Regions from separate parts of the uncultured Phascolarctobacterium sp. genome, predicted to be linked through region 1. Evidence: riboswitches for the same ligand, from Rfam matches in the RefSeq annotation. Region 1 holds a riboswitch; each other region holds the start of a gene.
What was found. A riboswitch is a leader RNA that binds a small molecule or an ion and turns the genes downstream of it on or off. The one in region 1 is predicted to bind S-adenosylmethionine.
Positions count from the first base shown of each region.

Region 1 (6,667 bases):
GCTGCCGTATCGCGTTCGCGTTTGACTAAAAGCAGCAGCGATTCATGCGAGGGCATAAAAACCTTGTAGATTTTTCCGCCTAAAAGCTCGGTTTGTAGTTTATTTGTTAAAATATGTAAGGTCAAACCTTCTAAATTCATTGATTTGCTCCTTCTTACTTCGTTTTTTAATGATTTTGATTTGCACGGGCAAGCAGAATAAGATATAATAATAGTTCAAGAATAAGTATACAACAGATTTTGCGATTAGCAAATAATCGGAAGGGGATACGATTATGAAAAATCTGCTTTTAGCGCTGTGCCTGTTTGTTGTTTGTCTGCAGGCAGAAGCGGCGCTTCCAGCCAGTGACCAGAATTTAGCAGCGGCTATTGCTTATGGCAAAAGCTATCAGGGTGAAAAAAATGATGCGGCGATGCTGCAGCCCTGGGTGATTGCTGAAAGCTTTGAAACTAATCCTTATCGTGATGAGGAGAAGATCGTAGTTTATACGCCTTATCTGCTGACAGCCCTGGACACGGCCGGAAAGGCGCAGGATGCTGCCGATGTCAGTGTGGAAGCTGCTAAAGAGCTGGTAACGCGTTATGATGGGGTGCTCGTTATCCGTGCGTTGATCAATGCGCCGATCATGCTGAGCGAAAAGGATCTGGAAGTACAGCTGGTGCAGAATGGCACTTTTGTCACACCTTACTACAGTGAATATCTGGACGGCAAATATCTTGAAAAAACTGTTAATAGGCCAGTTGTCGATGCAGAGGTCCAAAAGAAGCTGGACCGGATGGAAACGATCCAGGAAAAAGCAGCAGCGCTGCAGAAACAGCTGGAAGCTTTGAAGCGGAATAAAATCAAGCCTGCTGACATCGAGCTGGAGCAAAAGGCGCCTGCTGATGCCAAAGCTGAGCCGGTGGAGGTAAAACAAAAAATCTGCCAGCTGCAGTATAATTTTTATTTTGATCAGGCTGAATTTGATGCCAATAAACCTTATTTGCTGGTTATTAAAGACGCTTACTGCGGCGGACGCGAATTTGCCGTTGATCCTGCGTTATTAAAATAAAATCGATCATAAAATTTAGGAGGTTTTAGCTTGCTGAAAAGTATGACTGGCTTTGGCCGCGGTGAATATGAAGACGAGCAGTTTTCAGTAACGATTGAAATGAAAACGGTCAATCACCGTTATAACGAAGTGGCTATCCGCTTACCGCGCTTTTTGAATCCGGTAGAGGACAGGATCAGGAAAACGATCCTTAAATCTGTTAACCGCGGACGCATCGATGTTTTTATCAATGCTTCCTATACCAATACAGAAAATGTTTCTATTAAGGTAGATAAAGCTTTGGCGCTGGCATATCATAATGCTTTGCGCGACGTTGGTTCCGCTATAGGCTGCGAAGACTGTAAGCTCAACGAGCAATCGGAGATTTTATATTTGTCGCGCTGCCCGGATGTGATCAACGCTCAGGAAGGCTTTTTTGATGTGGAAAGCGTGTGGCCGAAGCTGGAGCAGGCTTTGCAGCAGGCTATCAGTAATCTGGTCGCTATGCGCGAGGCTGAAGGCAGCAATATCTACGGCGATTTTATCAAACGCGCCGATCTGATCGCTGAAAAGCTGGCTGTGGTCGAAGCACGTTCACCGCAGGTAGTCGAAGAATATCAGTCCCGCTTGAGTGACAGGATCAACGAGCTTCTGGAGAAGCACAATCAGGTCATCGAGCCGGAACGGCTGCTGCAGGAGGTCGCTATTTTTGCCGACCGTACCAGCATTACCGAGGAGATCGTGAGACTGAAAAGCCATATCAAGCAGTTCAAGCTGATCATTGATTCCGACCAGCCTGTCGGACGCAAGCTCGACTTCCTTATTCAGGAATTCAACCGTGAGGCAAATACCATCGCTTCCAAAGCCAACGATTATACTTTGGCGCAGGTCGTTGTGGAGATCAAAGCTGAGATAGAAAAAATCAGAGAACAGATCCAGAATATCGAGTAATCGGGAAAGGGTGAAAGTATGGATATCAAATTGATCAATATCGGGTTTGGCAATATCGTAGCTGCCAACAGGATCATTTCTATCATCAGTCCTGAGTCTGCTCCCATCAAAAGGATCATTCAGGAAGCGCGCGACAGAGGCATGCTGATCGATGCTACCTACGGCCGCAGGACCAGAGCCGTTATCGTGACTGACAGCGGTCATATCATTTTATCGGCTGTACAGCCGGAAACAGTCGCCAACCGTTTAGTGCAGACTGACGACGAAGACGAAGAATAAATAAAACGGAAGGTGGGCTGATCGTGAAGCCGCAGGGATTATTATTAGTTTTGTCCGGGCCGTCAGGCGCCGGCAAGGGAACGATTTGTCAGATGCTTAGGGAAAAGCTTCCCGACTTGGCTTATTCCGTTTCGGTTACTACCAGGCAGGCGCGTACCGGAGAGGTGGACGGCGTCAATTACTTTTTTAAATCTGTGGAAGAAGTAAAGGATATGATCGCAGAGGGAGAACTGCTGGAATACGCCGAGGTTTACGGCAATTATTACGGCACGCCCCGTTCTTATGTGATGGAGCTGCTCAATCAGGGCAAGGATGTCATTTTGGAGATCGACATCCAGGGCGCGATGCAGATCAAAAAACGCTTCCCTGACGGAGTGTTTGTGTTTATCGTACCGCCGTCACTGGACGAGCTGTGCTCGCGTATCTATAAACGCGGTACGGACAGCGAAGACGTGATCAAGCGCCGGCTGGCTTCGGCAACAGGCGAGCTGGCTTATGCCAATGAATATGATTATATCGTCGTCAACGATGTGGCGCAGAAAGCTACTAATAAAGTTTTGACGATCATGGAAGCAGAGCGTTACCGTGCTGCCAGAACCTATTTTATTATCAATGAAATTTGCCATGCGGCACATAAGGAGAGAGAAATATGAGTATGGTTGACCCTTCTATCGATTATTTAGCTGAGAAAGTTGACAGTAAATACACCCTGGTGATTTTAGCCGCCAAACGTGCCCGCGAACTGACTGTCGGCAATCAGAATATGCCTCAGAAAGAAGTAAGCACTGCTTTGCGCGAGATCGCTGACGACGTTATTACTTACGAGCGTAAAGTACGCTGAGATAAGGGGGCTTAGTGCCTTGTTACTAAAAGGGAAGAAAATCGTTTTAGGCGTTACCGGCGGTATCGCCGTTTATAAAGCTGTCGATCTGGTCAGCCGTCTGCGCAAGCAGGGGGCCGAGGTGCGTGTCGTTATGACCGAGCATGCTCAGAAGTTCGTCACGCCGCTGACCTTTAAAGAAATCAGCGGCAACGCTGTTGCGACGTCTATGTGGAACAGCAATCAGGAATTCAATGTCGAGCATATCGCTCTTGCCAATTGGGCCGATGTTTTTGTAGTAGCTCCGGCTACTGCCAATATTCTGGCGAAAATGGCGCACGGCCTGGCTGACGATCTGCTTTCTACGACTTTGCTGGCAGCGCAGGCGCCGATCATCGTCTGTCCGGCGATGAATACCGGTATGTATGAAAATGCGGTGACGCAGGAAAATATTGCCAGCCTGCAAGCGCATGGCGTAACTGTGATGACGCCGGCAACAGGCTTTTTAGCCTGCGGTACTTCAGGAGCGGGACGTTTACCTGAACCGGCTGAGATCGTGGAATTTATCAAAGCCTTCTTTGCCAGAAGCTGCGGTGATATGAAAGGTCTGCGTGTTCTGGTAACTGCTGCCGGTACCCGTGAGCCGATCGATCCGGTCCGCTATGTCGGCAACCGTTCCAGCGGCAAGATGGGTTATGCGATCGCGCAGGCTGCTGCTGAACGCGGCGCTGAGGTGACTTTGGTTTCAGGGCCCTCGGTGCTGACGCCGCCTGCCAATGTCAAAACAGTGCAGGTCGAGACTACGCAGCAGATGATGGACGCCTGCCTGGCAGTTTACGGCGGGGTGGATATCGTGATCAAGGCTGCCGCAGTAGCTGATTACCGGCCCCATGATGTAGCCGACCAGAAAATCAAAAAGAAAACTGACGACGCCTTAACTGTCGTTATGGATAAAAATCCTGATATTTTGAAAGCTTTGGGCGAGCGTAAGGAAAAACAGTTTTTGGTAGGCTTTGCCGCCGAAACTCAAAATCTGGTCGCTAACGCCAAAGAAAAAATCTGCAAAAAAAATCTGGATATGATCGTTGCCAATGATGTTACTTTGCAGGGGGCTGGCTTTAACGCTGATACCAATATCGTTAAGTTCCTGTTTCCAGACGGCGAAGTGCGCGAGCTGGAAAAAATGACCAAAGCAGAAGTTGCAGAAGAGCTTTTGAATACTGTCCTGCGTTTACGCAAATGATTGCCGCTAGGCCGGGGGGCGTAGCATTAAGCGCCATTAGGCCGCAGGATGTAAATTTGAAAGATTTTTGTAAAATCTGTTGCAATTTGGCAGTCGTTCCGCTATAATAAGCATTGTAACTGAATACTACTCATCAAGAGCTGGTGGAGGGAATGGCCCTGTGAAACCGCAGCAACCATTGTAAGAGGAAAGTCTTGCAAAACGGTGCTAAGTCCTGCGATAATTCGTGAGATGAGAATGCTGAACAATGATACACAGCGCTCTCATTATGAGAGCGCTTTTTTTAGTAAGCAGGCAGATTGATGATGTGTACTTTATTTAAAGGAGGCTAATTATGAGAAAATTATTTACTTCTGAGTCTGTAACAGAAGGACATCCGGATAAGATCGCCGATCAGATTTCTGATGCGGTTTTAGACGCTATCTTAGAACAGGACCCGATGGGACGTGTAGCATGCGAGACTTTGGTAGCAACGGGTCAGATCCATGTTGTCGGTGAGATCTCTACCAACTGCTATGTGGATATTCCCAAGATCGCCCGTGAGACTGTAGTCAATATTGGCTATGACCGTGCTAAATACGGCTTTGACGGCAATACCTGCGGTGTGCTGATCTCTATCGACGAACAGTCTGCAGATATTGCTTTAGGCGTTGATAAAGCGCTGGAGGCCAAGGAAGGCAAGGCCGAGGAGACCGAAGTCGGCGCTGGCGACCAGGGGATGATGTTTGGTTACGCTACTAACGAGACCGAAGAATACATGCCGCTGCCGATTAGCCTGGCCCACAAGCTGGCCCGCCGCTTATCGGAAGTGCGTAAAAACGGTACACTGCCGTATCTGCGTCCTGACGGCAAAACTCAGGTCACGGTAGAATATGACGACGGCAAACCCGTACGCATCGACGCTATCGTTGTTTCTTCCCAGCACGCTCCGGAGATCCCGATGGAGCAGATCCGTGCCGATATTATGGAGCATGTTATTAAACCGATCGTGCCGGCAGAGATGCTGGACGCTGATACCAAATACTATATCAATCCTACCGGCCGTTTCGTTATCGGCGGTCCGCAGGGTGACTCCGGCCTGACTGGACGCAAGATCATTGTCGATACCTACGGCGGCATGGCCCGTCACGGCGGCGGCGCTTTCTCGGGCAAAGACCCTACAAAGGTAGACCGCAGCGCTGCTTATGCCGCGCGCTATGTTGCTAAAAACATCGTTGCCGCAGGTCTGGCTGATAAATGCGAGATCCAGCTGGCTTACGCTATCGGCGTAGCGCAGCCGGTATCCGTTTTAGTTGATACCTTTGGTACCGGCAAGATCGCCGAGGATAAGATCGCCGAGCTGGTAAGCAAAAACTTCTCGCTGAGCCCGGCTGCGATCATCAAAGCTTTGGACCTGCGCCGCCCGATCTATAAACAAACGGCTGCTTACGGTCACATGGGCCGTACTGACATCGATCTGCCGTGGGAGCGTACTGATAAAGCTGCTTCCCTGAAAGAACAGGCAGGCTTATAATTTAAAACTTGTATACAGTCACAGCTCCTGCGGGAGCTGTGATTTTCTTTATCTTAGTATTTAAACTGCTGGCTGGAGGAAAAATAAAGGAATTTTCATGAAAATAGTAGAAATATAATAAGCTAAAGTTTGCAGTAATGGAGTATTAAATGAAATATGTAAATGTGGCAATCAACCTGCCTGTAAAAAACCTGTTTAAACAATTTACATACAGCTTACCGCCGCAGCTGGGCCATGTCGATGTGGGCTGGCGCGTTGTGGTGCCCTTTGGGCATCAGACGGTAGAGGGCTTTGTGACCTCGCTGGCAGCGGCTGCCCCGGCCGAATACGACTGTAAAGAAATTTTAGCGACGCTGGATACGCGTCCCTGGTTCGATACGGAAATGCTGGCAACAGCCAACTGGCTGTCCGAATATTATTTGTGCTCGCCGGCAGAGGCGATGCGGCTATTTATTCCCGGCAAAACCAGTATCAAACGGCAGGCTGTCTATAACGATGAAGGTAAGCTGATAGCTTATGATTACGAAAATAAAATGAAGATCAAGACCCGCAGCTGTTTTGCTGTGACTGCGGCAGGACGTGAGGCGCTGGCAGCATATAACAAACGGCTGCGGGCACAGATGCACGCCCTGGAAGTGCTGGCAGAAGCCGGACGCCCTTTGAGCAGTGAGGAACTGGCGGCAGTGCAGGTGAGTGCGGCGACGCTGCGGAACCTGTGCGAAAAAGGCTGGAGCGAGCGCAGTGAAGAACGTGTTTTGCGTAACAGCTATGCCAACAGAACGGAGCTGAAAGAAAGCCTGCAGCTGACAGACGAGCAGCGGCAGGCTGTCG
Region 1 covers NZ_CATWDQ010000001.1:301,589-308,255, reverse strand. The annotation lists gene Q4G98_RS01320 (NFACT family protein) at 1-140, opposite strand, end outside; gene Q4G98_RS01315 (hypothetical protein) at 275-1,051, shown strand; gene Q4G98_RS01310 (YicC/YloC family endoribonuclease) at 1,082-1,981, shown strand; gene remA (extracellular matrix/biofilm regulator RemA) at 2,000-2,260, shown strand; gene gmk (guanylate kinase) at 2,284-2,913, shown strand; gene rpoZ (DNA-directed RNA polymerase subunit omega) at 2,916-3,101, shown strand; gene coaBC (bifunctional phosphopantothenoylcysteine decarboxylase/phosphopantothenate--cysteine ligase CoaBC) at 3,121-4,323, shown strand; SAM riboswitch class I at 4,451-4,561, shown strand; gene metK (methionine adenosyltransferase) at 4,658-5,836, shown strand; gene priA (primosomal protein N') at 5,986-6,667, shown strand, end outside.

Region 2 (6,667 bases), on a different contig from region 1:
AGCATTTCCCGCTGCTCGATGATCGCTGCGATCCGCTCCTGATATAAATCTTTATGACGGTAGACCTCTTCGGCTACTGTTAAGGACCAGGCATTGACATGGTAAGGCAGCAGCGTTTTGCCCAAAATGCGCATAATGCCGGCACTGCCCACGGCATAGCCTACCCGCAGTCCCGCCAGGCCATAGGCCTTGGAAAAAGTGCGTAAGCACATAAAATTGCTGTATTTCCCGGTCAGAGCCAAGGTTGAACCTGCCACCAGCTTCAGCTTATTCAGCGGCCGCAGATCCTGCGGATCGACGTCGCTGCCTTTGGCAAACTCCATATAGGCTTCGTCCATCACTACCGGGCAGCTGACATTAGCCAAAATCTTTTCCATAACTGCCAGCGGATTATAATTGCCAGTAGGATTATTGGGATTGCAGACGATCAAAAGCGCCGGCTGCTCCGCCCTACAGAATTCGATGACCTTATCGGCATCGATATAGCCTGCCAGCGTCAGCGGATATGGCGCGGCAATACTGTCGGCCAGCTGCGTGTAAACGCCGTACATGGAAAAAGACGGATAAGGAAAGGCGATCTTGCGGCCCTGGCCGCCAAAAGCATAGCAGGCCATTTGCAAAAGCTCGCTGGACCCGTTGCCGATACGGATATTATCAGCGTCCAGCGCCAGGTCGTCAGCGATCAGTTCCCGCAGCGTTTCTGCCTGCATAGGCGGATAGCGGTTAAAAGGAAAACCGGCCAGTTTGGAAGCCACAGCCTGTTCTACCGGTCGCGGCAGACCGTAATTACTTTCGTTGGCATTGACGATGATCTCGGCCGCCACATGCTCGACCGCATATTCTTCCAGGGTTTCTAAACCACTTCTCGCATTAAATCCAGCCATCTCGTCACCTCTTTTCCATGCGTACGCGGATAGCGTTGGCATGGGCCTGCAGCCCTTCGGCTTCGGCCATTTTGATCACATCGCTGCCCACAGCGGCTAAAGCGCCCTGCGTATATGCGATGATACTGGTTTTTTTCATAAAGGTTTCCACATTCAGCACCGAATAGAAACGGGCCGTGCCGCCGGTAGGCAGGATATGGTTCGGGCCGGCGTAATAATCGCCCAAAGGCTCGGGCGAATAAGCGCCCAGAAAGATTGCGCCGGCATTACGCAGATACGGCAGCAGCGCAAAAGGCTCTTTCGTCATCACTTCCAGATGCTCCGGTGCTGAAATATTTGCCATTTCGATCACTGTTTCCATATCCGACGCCACGATGATCCTGCCATGATTGGTCAAGGATAAAGCGGCGATCTCCTGCCGCGGCAAAGCCGCCAGCTGCACTTCCAGCTCGGCCGCAACAGCATTGGCCAGCAGTTCGCTGTCCGTGACCAAAATAGCGCTGGCCAGCGGATCATGCTCTGCCTGACTCAAAAGGTCAGCCGCCAGATACTGCGGATCAGCACTGCCGTCAGCGACGATCAGTATTTCGCTGGGACCAGCCAGCATATCGATGTCGCAGTGGCCGTAAACAGCCTTTTTCGCCAGCGTTACAAAAATATTGCCCGGCCCGGTGATCTTTGCTACCTTCGGTACGGTCGCCGTACCAAAAGCCAGTGCGGCCACGGCCTGCGCCCCGCCCATTTTATAAATCTCCGTCACGCCGATCAGCCCGGCTGTGACCAGCACATAAGGATTGACCTTGCCGTCACTTCCCGGCGGCACCGCCATCACGATGCGCGGCACACCAGCCACAGTTGCCGGTACAGCGTTCATGATCACAGAGGAAGGATAAGCCGCCGTGCCTCCCGGCACATAGATACCGACGGAATCCACCGGCGTCACCTTCTGCCCCAGCATAGCGCCGCAGTCGCGGTTGGTCAGCCAGGACTTGGGCATTTGTTCTTCGTGGAAGCGGCGCACATTGGCGATCGCCCGTTTGATAGCTTCCACTACTTCCGTATCGACCGACTGCCTTGCTTCCGCAAATTCAGCTTCGCTGACACGGATATTCTGAGCGGTCAGGCCTGCCTTATCCAGCAGATTGGTATAATACAGCAGCTTGTCATCGCCGCTTCCCCTGACGTCGGCAACGATCTTATCTACTACCTGCGCCGCAGTCAGCGGCGCGCCGAACATCGCAGTAACGCCTGCCTGCACTCCCGGCGACAGCTCACATTCATCAAAAGCTTTTTTCTGCATCAGCGCCGCAATCTCGGCAGCGCTCATCCCTCTGGCATCTGTTACCTGCATTGTTCTTCCTCCTCATCCAGCACCTTACGCAGATCGCGTACCAGCTTATCCAGCCGGTCAAATTTCAGTTTAAAGCTGACCCTGTTGGCGATCAGCCGTGCCGTCGCCGTATAGATGGAATCTACCTCCACCAGTTTGTTTTCTTTCAGGGTCCGCCCTGTTTCCACAATATCAACGATCAGCTCCGACAGTCCCACCATCGGCCCCAGCTCGATCGAGCCGTTAAGCTTGATGATCTCGGTCTGAATCCCCAGACTGCGGAAATATTCCTGCGCGCAGTTAGGATATTTAGTCGCCACCCGTAAATGTGCGTAATCAGTCAGCTTGGGCCGCTGCATCTGCTCCGGCACTGCCAGCATCAAACGGCAGCGTCCGTATTTCAGGTCCAGCAGCTCATAAACATCCTTGCGTTCCTCCAGCAGCACGTCTTTCCCGATGATCCCGATGTCGGCAGCACCGTATTCCACATACGTCGGCAGATCGACAGTTTTGGTAATTATAAAACGCACCCGGCTGGCCTCATTACTGATGACCAGCTTGCGCGAATCCTCTGTTACGTTATCGGCGCTGTAGCCGACTTTAGCCAGCAGGTCCACAGATTTCTGGAACAGCTTGCCCTTCGGCAGCGCTACGGTAATATAATCCATCACGGCACTTCCTTTATCATTCTTCGATATACAGCAGTGTATCACAGGCGTTAGCGCGCTGCGCTTCCACAGCTTCGCTTTGGCTCAACGGTTCTGTCGCCAGCTTCACGGTCTTGCCGCTCCGGCGCAGACGCATGCCCTGCACGATCGCCTGCGGTAAACAGCCCGCCTGCCACGCTACCAAAACATCCCAGCTGCTGATATTATCCAGCTGCCCGCGGCGGCTCAAAATCAGCATGATCCGGTCGATGCCGATAGCAAAGCCGGTCGCCGGGCACGATTTACCAAAATTTTCCATCATCGTATCGTAACGGCCGCCGCCAATGATCGGGAAGCCCATATCCTCGGCATAGCCTTCAAACAGCATACCTGTATAATAATCAAGGTCGCGCAAAAGTCCCAGGTCAAAACGCAGATAAGCTGCCGCACCATAAGCCGCAGCCAAAGCATAGATCTCGCGCAGATCCTGCACAGCCTGAGCGCTGGTAGAGTTCAGCCCGCATGCCTCCACCTTATCCAACAGCTCTAAGCCGCCGTGCAGAAAGGGCAGTTCCTTGAACAGCGCCTTCTGCTCTAAGGGCATCCTGCTGCCATCTACCAGCGCTTCCAGTCGTACCACGTCATGCTCGATCAGGCAGCGTTTCAATTCCTGGGCCTGCGTTGCCGTAACCTCTGCCGCTTCGATCAGGCCGTTGATAAAATCGATCTGGCCAACGCTGATCACAAAATCCTGCAGACCCGCCGCCTGCAGCGAAGCCACCGCTAAAGCCAGCATCTCGGCATCTGCCGAAGGCCCGGCCGCGCCCATCAGTTCTACGCCGGCCTGATTGAATTCGCACTGCCGCCCGGCCTGTGCTTCTTCATAACGAAACAAATTGGCCAGATAAAAAAGCCTTTTCACCGCAGGCCCTTCATTGAGCCGCGTCGCTACCAGCCGTGCCAAAGGCGTCGTCATATCCGAACGCAGCAGTAAAATATTATTGCGCCGGTCAAAAAATTTAAAGCTGCTGTCCGACAACTGTCCGGCGGCGGCAAAGGTATCAAGGTATTCAAAGGTCGGCGTGATCACCTCGTCATAGCCCCAGGCTTTAAAAGTCGCAGCCAGCTTATTTTCTATTATGCGCCTGGCGCCCGCTTCTCCCGGCAGCACGTCCCGGGTCCCATACGGTACCTGCAGCGCTTTATTATTCAGCATCTGGCTTCGCTTCCTTTTTCAGTATCGGCATCACCGAATTATAACCATCGGCCCCATAAACCAGGCAGCGTTTGACGCGGGAGATCGTTGCCGTGCTGGCGCCTGTTTTTTCTACTATTTCCTCATAAATACTGCCCGCATCCAGCATCCTGGCCACCTCCAGGCGCTGCGCCATGGATTTCAGCTCGCTGATAGTACAGATATCTTCAAAAAAGTTTGAGCATTGTCCCTCGTCTTTTAAGCTGAGGATCGCTTTAAATAACTGGTCGGTCAAATGGTCTCTGGTTTTTGCAGCCATGATTGCCTCCTTAAAATTAGATGGTACTGCTACCATTTTTCTTTTATACTTTATCACTTTATCTTGTGAAAGGCAAGGCTTTTTACAAAAATTTAAAAATTTTTATTGACAAGCGCCGTTTGTAAGTGTATTATTTTGTTTAACAACTCCAAACGGTATTTCATCAAGAGTAGCCGAGGGACTGGCCCTATGAAGCTACGGCAACCATCACTGAGTGAACGGTGCCAAATCCAACGGATGTAAATCCGGCAGATGAAGCAGTACGATATGTATTCGTTACCCTTCACCTGTGTGAAGGGTTTTTTTACGATTTTAGAAAAGAAAGAGGAACGCTGTATGATCGATTTACGCAATGTGGAAAAAACCTACTACAGCAACGCAGGCGATATCCACGCTTTAAAGAAAACCAATCTGCATATCAACGCCGGCGAGATCTTCGGCATCATCGGCCTCAGCGGCGCCGGTAAGTCGACCCTGATCCGCTGCATCAATATGCTGGAAGTACCGACAGGCGGGCAGGTCTTTGTGGACGGTCAGGAGCTGACCGCCATGAGCAACCAGCAGCTGCGCAAAGCGCGCCAGAACATCGGCATGATCTTCCAGCACTTTAACCTGCTGGCCTCCCGTACAGTTTACGACAATATCGCCTTCCCGCTGGAGATCCAGGGACTGCCCCAGGATGAGATCCAAAAACGGGTACAGCCGCTGCTGGAGCTGGTACAGCTGCAGGACCGCGGCGATTATTATCCCAGCCAGCTGTCAGGCGGACAGAAACAGCGCGTCGGTATCGCCCGCGCTCTGGCCAGCGATCCAAAGGTGCTGCTGTGCGACGAAGCGACCTCGGCCCTTGACCCGCAGACCACCAAATCCATTCTGGACCTGCTCAAGGATATCAACAAGCGCCTGAATCTGACCATCGTCATGATCACGCACCAGATGGAGGTCGTGAAAGAGGTCTGCGACCGGGTAGCCGTTATCGAAAACGGCGAGATCATTGAAGAAGGTTCGATGATTGACGTTTTCACCGATCCGCAGAAACCCACTACAAGGGATTTCATCAAAAGCATCAACAATGTCGAGCTGCCGGCACTGCTGCAGTCCTCGGCCCTCAGTGACACTTATACTGAAGGCAGCAAGCTGATCGTGCGGCTGTCCTTCATCGGCAACTCCGCCGGCGACCCGATCGTTTCCGGCATGGTCAAAAAATTCGACGTCGATATCAATATCATCTACGGCAATATCGACTCGCTCAAGGATATTCCCTTCGGCACGTTGGTCATCGAAATTTCCGGCAGCGCCGCAGGTATCAAAAATGCTTTGCACTATCTGCACGAACAGCAGCTGAAAGTTGAGGTGATCGGTTATGTCTCCTGAAATGTTAGCACTTTTACTTAAATCCTTTTGGGAAACCTGCTATATGGTGCTGGCTTCCACGATCCTCGCCACACTTATCGGCGTACCGCTCGGCGTGATCCTGACCGTCACCCGTAAAAACCATATTTTGCCCAACGCGCCTGTCAACAGCGTTTTAGGCGCTATCGTCAATGCTACCCGTTCTACTCCCTTCATTATATTAATGGTAGCGATCATTCCGCTGACCCGTCTTTTAGTCGGTTCTTCGATCGGCACTACCGCTTCTATCGTACCGCTGACGATCTCGGCCGCACCCTTTATTGCCCGCATCATCGAGTCCTCGCTGCTGGAAATCGACCACGGCGTTATCGAAGCAGCGCAGGCAATGGGCGCCAGTCCGCTGCAGATCATCCGCAAAGTGCTTTTGCCGGAAGCCCTGCATTCCATCGTTTTAGGTATCACGCTCGCCGTGATCGCTCTGATCGGTTATTCGGCCATGGCCGGCACTTTAGGCGGCGGCGGCCTGGGCGACCTGGCGATCCGTTACGGCTATCAGCGTTTTCAGATGGACGTAATGCTGATCACCGTTGTCGTCCTGATCGTTATGGTGCAGTCCATTCAGTCCTTAGGCGATTATTTTTCCAAAAAGCTTAACAAAAATAAACTTTAAAAACATCTTGTAAAGGGGATATTCTCATGACAAAACTTACTAAGATCCTGGTCGCGGCTGCATTATGCGCGGCTGCATTCACCACCTTCGGCTGCGACGGCGACAAAAAAGAAGCAGCCAAAGCACCTGAAGCCAACGCACCTGTAAAAATCGCCGTTACTGCCGGCCCTCATGCCGAAATCATGGATAACGTCAAAAAACTGGCTGAAAAACAAGGCTTGAAAGTAGAAGTTGTCGAATTCAACGACTATGTCACTCCCAACGTGGCG
Region 2 covers NZ_CATWDQ010000002.1:49,805-56,471, reverse strand. The annotation lists gene Q4G98_RS01930 (histidinol-phosphate transaminase) at 1-884, opposite strand, end outside; gene hisD (histidinol dehydrogenase) at 889-2,235, opposite strand; gene hisG (ATP phosphoribosyltransferase) at 2,226-2,882, opposite strand; gene hisZ (ATP phosphoribosyltransferase regulatory subunit) at 2,899-4,077, opposite strand; gene Q4G98_RS01910 (YerC/YecD family TrpR-related protein) at 4,067-4,375, opposite strand; SAM riboswitch class I at 4,533-4,634, shown strand; gene Q4G98_RS01905 (methionine ABC transporter ATP-binding protein) at 4,712-5,749, shown strand; gene Q4G98_RS01900 (methionine ABC transporter permease) at 5,739-6,398, shown strand; gene Q4G98_RS01895 (MetQ/NlpA family ABC transporter substrate-binding protein) at 6,425-6,667, shown strand, end outside.
Region 2: another riboswitch for S-adenosylmethionine. It lies ahead of Q4G98_RS01905 (methionine ABC transporter ATP-binding protein); the one in region 1 lies ahead of metK (methionine adenosyltransferase).

Region 3 (6,667 bases), on a different contig from region 1:
ACCGGCAGGGAGGTGGCGTTTTGAAACCGAAGCTTGGTTTGATATTTTTTCCGGCGTTTGACTGGATGATCTCACCGACACATCCGGAGCGGCAGGAGCGCTTATTATATACGCGCGACCAGCTGCTGGAGGAAGGGTTGTTTGACCTGCCGCAGATCAGGGAATACCGGCCCCGTCTGGCCGAGATCAATGATTTGCAGCGTGCGCATATCGGTGTGCCGTCGATCGCACGGCTGATCACCCCGGCGCATCTTACTTCTGCCGGCGGTTGTCTGGCTGCTGCTGACGCAGTCATGTCCGGTGAAGTGAAGCGTGCTTTTGCTTTAGTCAGGCCGCCTGGACATCATGCGATGCGTGTGGTTCATGGTATCAGGGGCTTTTGTACAGTCAATATCGAAGCTGTGATGGTAGAATACCTGCGCAGCGTTTATGGCATCAAAAAAATCGCCGTTGTTGATACTGATGTACATCACGGTGATGGCTCGCAGGATATTTTTTATCATGATCCCGATACTTTATATATTTCTTTTCATCAGGACGGACGAACCTTGTATCCCGGTACGGGTTTTCCTGACGAAGCCGGCAGTCCGGCGTCCTGGGGCACAAATATCAATCTGCCGCTGCTGCCAGGCACAGGTGATGAAGGGCTGCACCGTCTGTATGACGGGTTGATCCGGCATATTCTTGATGATTTCGAGCCTGAGCTGATCATCAATTCAGCCGGTCAGGACAATCATTTCAGCGATCCGCTGGCTTCCATGTCGGTAACGGCGCAGGGCTATGCAAAACTGGCTGATAAGCTGCAGGCTGATATTGCTGTGCTGGAAGGCGGTTATTCTGTAGAAGCGGCGCTGCCCTACGTTAATACGGGCATCATTCTGGCTATGGCGGATATGGATTACAGCAAGGTTGTGGAACCTGACCAAAGCGCTCTGCGGCGGCAGGACGAACGCTGCAATAAGCGTGTGGATCAGCTGATTGCTGAAACAGGCGAACTGTGGCGCAGCAGACTGGTAACCAGAAAAGAACTGCTGGAAAAATGCGGCGGCAGCTGGAGCCGGCGCAAAAGCATTTATTACGATGAAGAAGGTATCAGGGAAGAACAGGTCGAAACAGCCCATTACTGCAAACATTGCAGCGGTTATCTGACGCTTCAGACTGCGGCCGCAGGCACGCGATTTGGTGATCAGAGCGCATTTATCGTTGTGCTGCAGCGTGACACCTGTAAGGATTGTCAGCGGTCTGCTTATGATGAAGCTCTGCGGGAAAAACGCAAGGGCAAGTGGCAATATGTTTTAGTGCAGCATATAGCTGACGGTGAAATAGAAAATTTATGATCAAAACAGGCTAAGGCCTTAAAAGATTAGGAAACGGAGTAAAGAAAGCTAATGAAAGAAATTGTTATTGCAACACGTAATCCCGGTAAACTTGAGGAATTTAAAGTATTGATGAAAGATTTGGAGGTAGAACTGAGATCGCTGGAAGAATGGCCGAATGTACCTGAACCGGAAGAAACAGGCAAGACTTTTATGGCCAATGCCCGTCTGAAGGCTGTTTACTATGCCAAAGCGACAGGCTTGCCCTGTATCGCCGACGATTCCGGTTTGGAAGTACTGGCGCTGGAAGGCGCGCCAGGCGTGCGCAGCGCCCGCTATGCAGGGGAAGAGGCGACGGATGAAGAAAATAATAAGCTGCTTTTGCAAACCATGAAATTTCAGGTGAAACGTACCTGCCGTTTTCGCTGCGCTTTAGCCGTGGCGGCGCCCAACGGCAAGATCCTGCTGGAAAGCGACGGCATCTGTGACGGTATGCTGCTGCATGAGCCATTGGGAACAGAGGGCTTTGGCTATGATCCTTTATTCTGGTCGACAGAACTGCACAAAGGCTTAGGCGAAGCAACGATGCAGGAAAAAAATAAAATCAGCCATCGCGGCAAAGCTATCAAAAAACTTGTTGCGAATTGGGGGAAAATGAAGTGAAAATCGGTATTACCGGCGATACTCACGGCAGCAAACAAGCTATCAGGCAAGTTCTGCACGCCGTGCCGCCTGTTGAATATTGGTTTCATACCGGAGATTACAGCCAGGACGGCCGTTTTTTAGTTGCCGAAACCAAGCTGCCGCTGCTGGCAGTATGCGGCAATACAGACCCCGGCGAAGGCAAGGCCAATGTCGACGAATTTATTACGCTGGCGGGGCAGCGCATCTGGCTGACCCACGGACATCGTTATCTGCATGGATATCAGGTGTCCGAACTGGCCTGGTGGGCGCGTAAGCTGGAAGCTGATATTGTGGTTTTCGGGCATACCCATGTTCCTTTGGTCAAATGGTTCGGCGATGTGCTGCTTGTCAATCCCGGCAGTCCGATTTTGCCGCGCAGTGAAATGGGGCCGACATTTGCAGTATTGACTGTCAAAGAGGGAGAACGTCCCGCAGCAGAGCTTTATAAATTGTGAGCAGATAAGTTAAGCAAGCTTTTAAATTATAAAAAAACTAAAAATTCTGACGTATACCCTTGAAAAAGCAGTGTATTTCATTTACAATGTATAGTGTATACTAAATTGAAATTACGGGGGTAATAATGTATGACATTACGTGACGACGCTTTAAGACTCCATTTGGAAAATCATGGTAAACTTGCCGTTGTGAGCAAGGTTCCCATTAAAACCCGCGAAGATCTGGCCTTGGCATACACTCCTGGTGTTGCTGAACCATGTAAAGAAATCAAAGAAAATAAAGATATGTCCTTTGAATATACCTGCCGCGGCAATATGGTCGCTATCGTCAGCGACGGTACGCGTGTACTTGGTCTGGGCGATATCGGTCCTGAAGCAGCTATGCCGGTCATGGAAGGCAAGGCCGCACTCTTTAAAACCTTTGGCGATGTAGACGCTGTACCTATCTGTATCGACACCAAAGATCCTGCCAAAATTATTGAAACAGTACGTTTCCTGCAGCCCAGCTTTGCCGGTATCAATTTGGAAGATATTTCCTCGCCCAAATGCTATGACATCGAATGCGAACTGAAAAAGATCTGCGACATCCCGGTGTTCCATGACGACCAGCACGGCACTGCTATTGCCTGTCTGTCGGCAGTTATCGGCGCACTGCGCTTTGTAAAAAAAGATATGAAAACGGCTAAATTCGTCGTTAACGGCTGCGGCGCCGCAGGTTCGGCTATCGGCCGCCTGCTTGTCAGCATGGGCGCTGAAAATGTAACGATGGTCGACCGTTTTGGCGCTTTGTACGAAGGTATCGACGCTAAGCTTGACCGTATCCAGTCTTACCTGGCTACAGTCACCAATAAAGAGCATAAAAAAGGTGATCTGGCAGAGATTGCCAAAGGCGCTGACGTTTTGATCGGTGTTTCCGCACCTAACGTCTTTACTAAAGAAATCATTGCCAGCATGGCTGATAAAGCTATCGTTTTTGCACTGGCTAATCCGGTGCCGGAAACTTCTTATGCTGACGCTATCGCAGCTGGTGCCGCTGTTGCAGGTACCGGACGCAGTGACAGCCCGAACCAGGTCAATAACGTTACCGTATTCCCGGGTGTGTTCCGCGGCGCTATCGACGTGCGTGCGAAAGCGATCACCGAAGAAATGAAAGTTGCTGCTGTTTATGCAATTTCCGAGCTGATCGACGAGAAAGATCTGCGTGCTGATTATGTTGTTCCCGATGCCTTTGATCCGCGTGTTGCTCCGGCAGTTGCTGCTGCAGTAGCCCGTGTGGCCATGGAAACCGGCATCGCCCGCATCAAAGTCGATCCCGAAGAAGTGCGTGCCAACACTATGAAACGTGTCGGCAGATAAGGAGGCCATTATGCGCGAGATAAAAGTTCAGGAGATAACTGCCGCTGTCAGTAAGCTTTGTAAAGATTCCTGCTATTACCTGCCGGAAGAGCTGCTGGCAAAATTAAAAGCATCTATTGCCACCGAAGAATCTCCTTTGGGGCAGGAAATATTGACGACTATCGTTGAGAATGCCGAACTGGCCAAAGCCAAAGCTGTACCGATCTGTCAGGATACCGGTCTGACCGTGGTCTTTCTGGAGATCGGGCAGGAAGTACATTTTGTTGGCGGCGACCTGTATGAGGCTGTCAACGCCGGTGTCGCCGATGGCTATGTCGGCGGCTATCTGCGTAAATCCTCTGTTGACGATCCTTTATTTGTACGTAAAAATACTGGCGATAATACGCCGGCAATCATTCATACAACCATCGTGCCCGGCGAAAAAATCAAGATCACAGTTTTTCCGAAAGGCTGTGGCAGTGAAAATATGGGCGCTTTAAAAATGCTCAAACCGGCTGACGGCGTCGAAGGCGTGATCAAATTTGTTGTTGACACTGTACGCAGTTCCGGCCCGAATCCCTGCCCGCCTGTTACAGTCGGCGTAGGCATTGGCGGCAATATGGAAAAAGCTACGATTCTGGCTAAATATTCCCTTACTCGTAAGGTGGGCGAACACAATCCCAATCCGCAGTATGCAGAACTGGAAAAAGAACTTCTCAAACGTGTTAATATGACTGGCGTAGGCCCTTCAGGGCTGGGCGGCAGTACAACTGCTGTCGCTGTGAATATTGAATACGCACCGACCCATATCGGCTCTCTGCCGATTGCCGTAAATCTGAACTGCCACGCTGCACGTCGTGCAGAAGTGGTATTGTAAGGAGGGGCCTGAAATGAGTGAAGCTACTATCAAATATATTACGGCGCCTTTAAGCGCAGAAACTATTAAAGACCTGCATGCAGGCGACGTAGTGCGTATCAGCGGTTACATTTATACTGCCCGCGATGCTGCGCATAAGCGGATGACTGAAGCACTGGACAAGGGCGAGCAGCTTCCTTTTGATGTGCGTGATCAGGTGATCTATTACGTTGGGCCCAGCCCCGCTAAACCGGGTGAAATAGTAGGCAGCGCCGGTCCGACGACCAGCGGCCGCATGGATAAATACACTCCGACTATGATCGAGCAGGGCATGCGCGGGATGATCGGCAAAGGACTGCGTTCGCAGGAAGTTATTGACGCCTGCGTGAAACATGGCGCTGTTTATTTCGCCGCTGTTGGCGGTGCGGCAGCCGTTATTGCCAAATCTATCAAAGGTGAAGAAATGATCGCTTATGAAGATCTTGGGCCTGAGGCTATCCGCCGTTACGAAGTTAAAGATTTTCCTGCAATCGTCTGTATCGACAGCGAAGGCAATGATTTTTACAAAGTCGGCATTGCCAAGTACAGCAAAGAGTAACAAATTTAACAAATATTTAAGAGGCTGCAGCGGCAGCCTCTTATTTTTTACAAAAACCTTGACAAGCTTATTTAGTTGAGCTATCATAATGCCAATCGAATAACACACTCTTATCGAGAGCGGTGGAGGGACAGGCCCTGTGAAACCCGGCAACCAAGCCCCGGCTATGGTGCTAAATCCTGCAAGAACATTCTTGATAGATGAGAGGAAAGCAGAAGCAAGCGCTCTTTCCTCGGAAAGAGCTTTTTTGTTTGCCCGACCGAGCCAAGATAGGTACTGTGTTAAATTCATTATTAAAGGAGAGATTGTTTATGAAAAAGTTGTTTTTAGCCTTGCTGGCAGTGTTCAGCATCGCGTTAGTCGTTGCCGGCTGCGGCGGCGACAGCAAACCTGCCGCTAACAGCGGCGATAAAAAGGTGGTGCTGAAAGTAGGCGCAACGCCTGTGCCGCATGCCGAAATCTTAAATCTGATCAAACCGCAGCTGGCTAAAGAAGGCGTTGACCTGCAGATCATTGAATTCAGTGATTATGTAAAACCCAACCTGTCACTGGCAGATAAAGAATTAGACGCCAACTTCTTCCAGCATACCCCGTATCTTGAAAAATTCGCTTCCGAACGGAATCTGCCGCTTGTGGCCTATACCAAGGTACATATCGAACCGATGGGCGTTTATTCCAAAAAATTGAAAGATTTGAATAATGTTCCCAGCGGTGCTAAAGTTGCTATCCCTAACGATCCCACTAACGGCGGCCGTGCGCTGGCCTTGCTGCAAAGCGCCAAACTGCTCAAACTGCGTGACGGTGTAGGCATTTCCGGTACGCCTGGTGATATTGTTGAAAATCCTAAAAACCTGCAGATCGTGGAAATTGAGGCTGCTCTGCTGCCGCGTTCCATGGATGATGTTGATCTGTCTGTGATCAATTCCAATTTTGCCATGGAAGCACAGCTGAATCCGGTCAAAGATTCGCTCTTTACCGAACCTAAGGACTCTCCGTATGCCAATATCCTGGCGATTCGTAAAGGCGACGATAAGCGTCCTGAACTGCAAAAACTGGATAAAGCTTTGACTAGTCCGGAAGTAAAAAAATTCATCGAAGAAAAATATAAAGGCGCTGTCGTACCCGCATTTTAATGAAAGTTTTGTTTGATTTAAGTAGCTGATCATTGCTTGATCAGGAAATGAAAAAAATATTCCCACCTCAGCGAAAGTTGAGGTGGGAATATTTTTTTGCCTGGCTCTATGGGAATAGAGTCAGGCTTTTGCATGTCAGCAGAAGCGGTGCTGGCAAGTGATATTGTAAATATTGCCACATAGGTACGATAAAAATATAAGTAAGAGCAAAAAGCTGACTGAAATATAAAATAAAACGTGCTTATGTCTTGCGGGGGGGTACAACCGTGGTACAATAATTATGAATTATT
Region 3 covers NZ_CATWDQ010000017.1:4,908-11,574, forward strand. The annotation lists gene Q4G98_RS10430 (hydantoinase/oxoprolinase family protein) at 1-24, shown strand, start outside; gene Q4G98_RS10435 (histone deacetylase) at 66-1,337, shown strand; gene Q4G98_RS10440 (XTP/dITP diphosphatase) at 1,389-1,979, shown strand; gene Q4G98_RS10445 (metallophosphoesterase) at 1,976-2,455, shown strand; gene Q4G98_RS10450 (NADP-dependent malic enzyme) at 2,585-3,811, shown strand; gene Q4G98_RS10455 (fumarate hydratase) at 3,822-4,667, shown strand; gene Q4G98_RS10460 (Fe-S-containing hydro-lyase) at 4,681-5,244, shown strand; SAM riboswitch class I at 5,352-5,451, shown strand; gene Q4G98_RS10465 (MetQ/NlpA family ABC transporter substrate-binding protein) at 5,556-6,377, shown strand.
Region 3: another riboswitch for S-adenosylmethionine. It lies ahead of Q4G98_RS10465 (MetQ/NlpA family ABC transporter substrate-binding protein); the one in region 1 lies ahead of metK (methionine adenosyltransferase).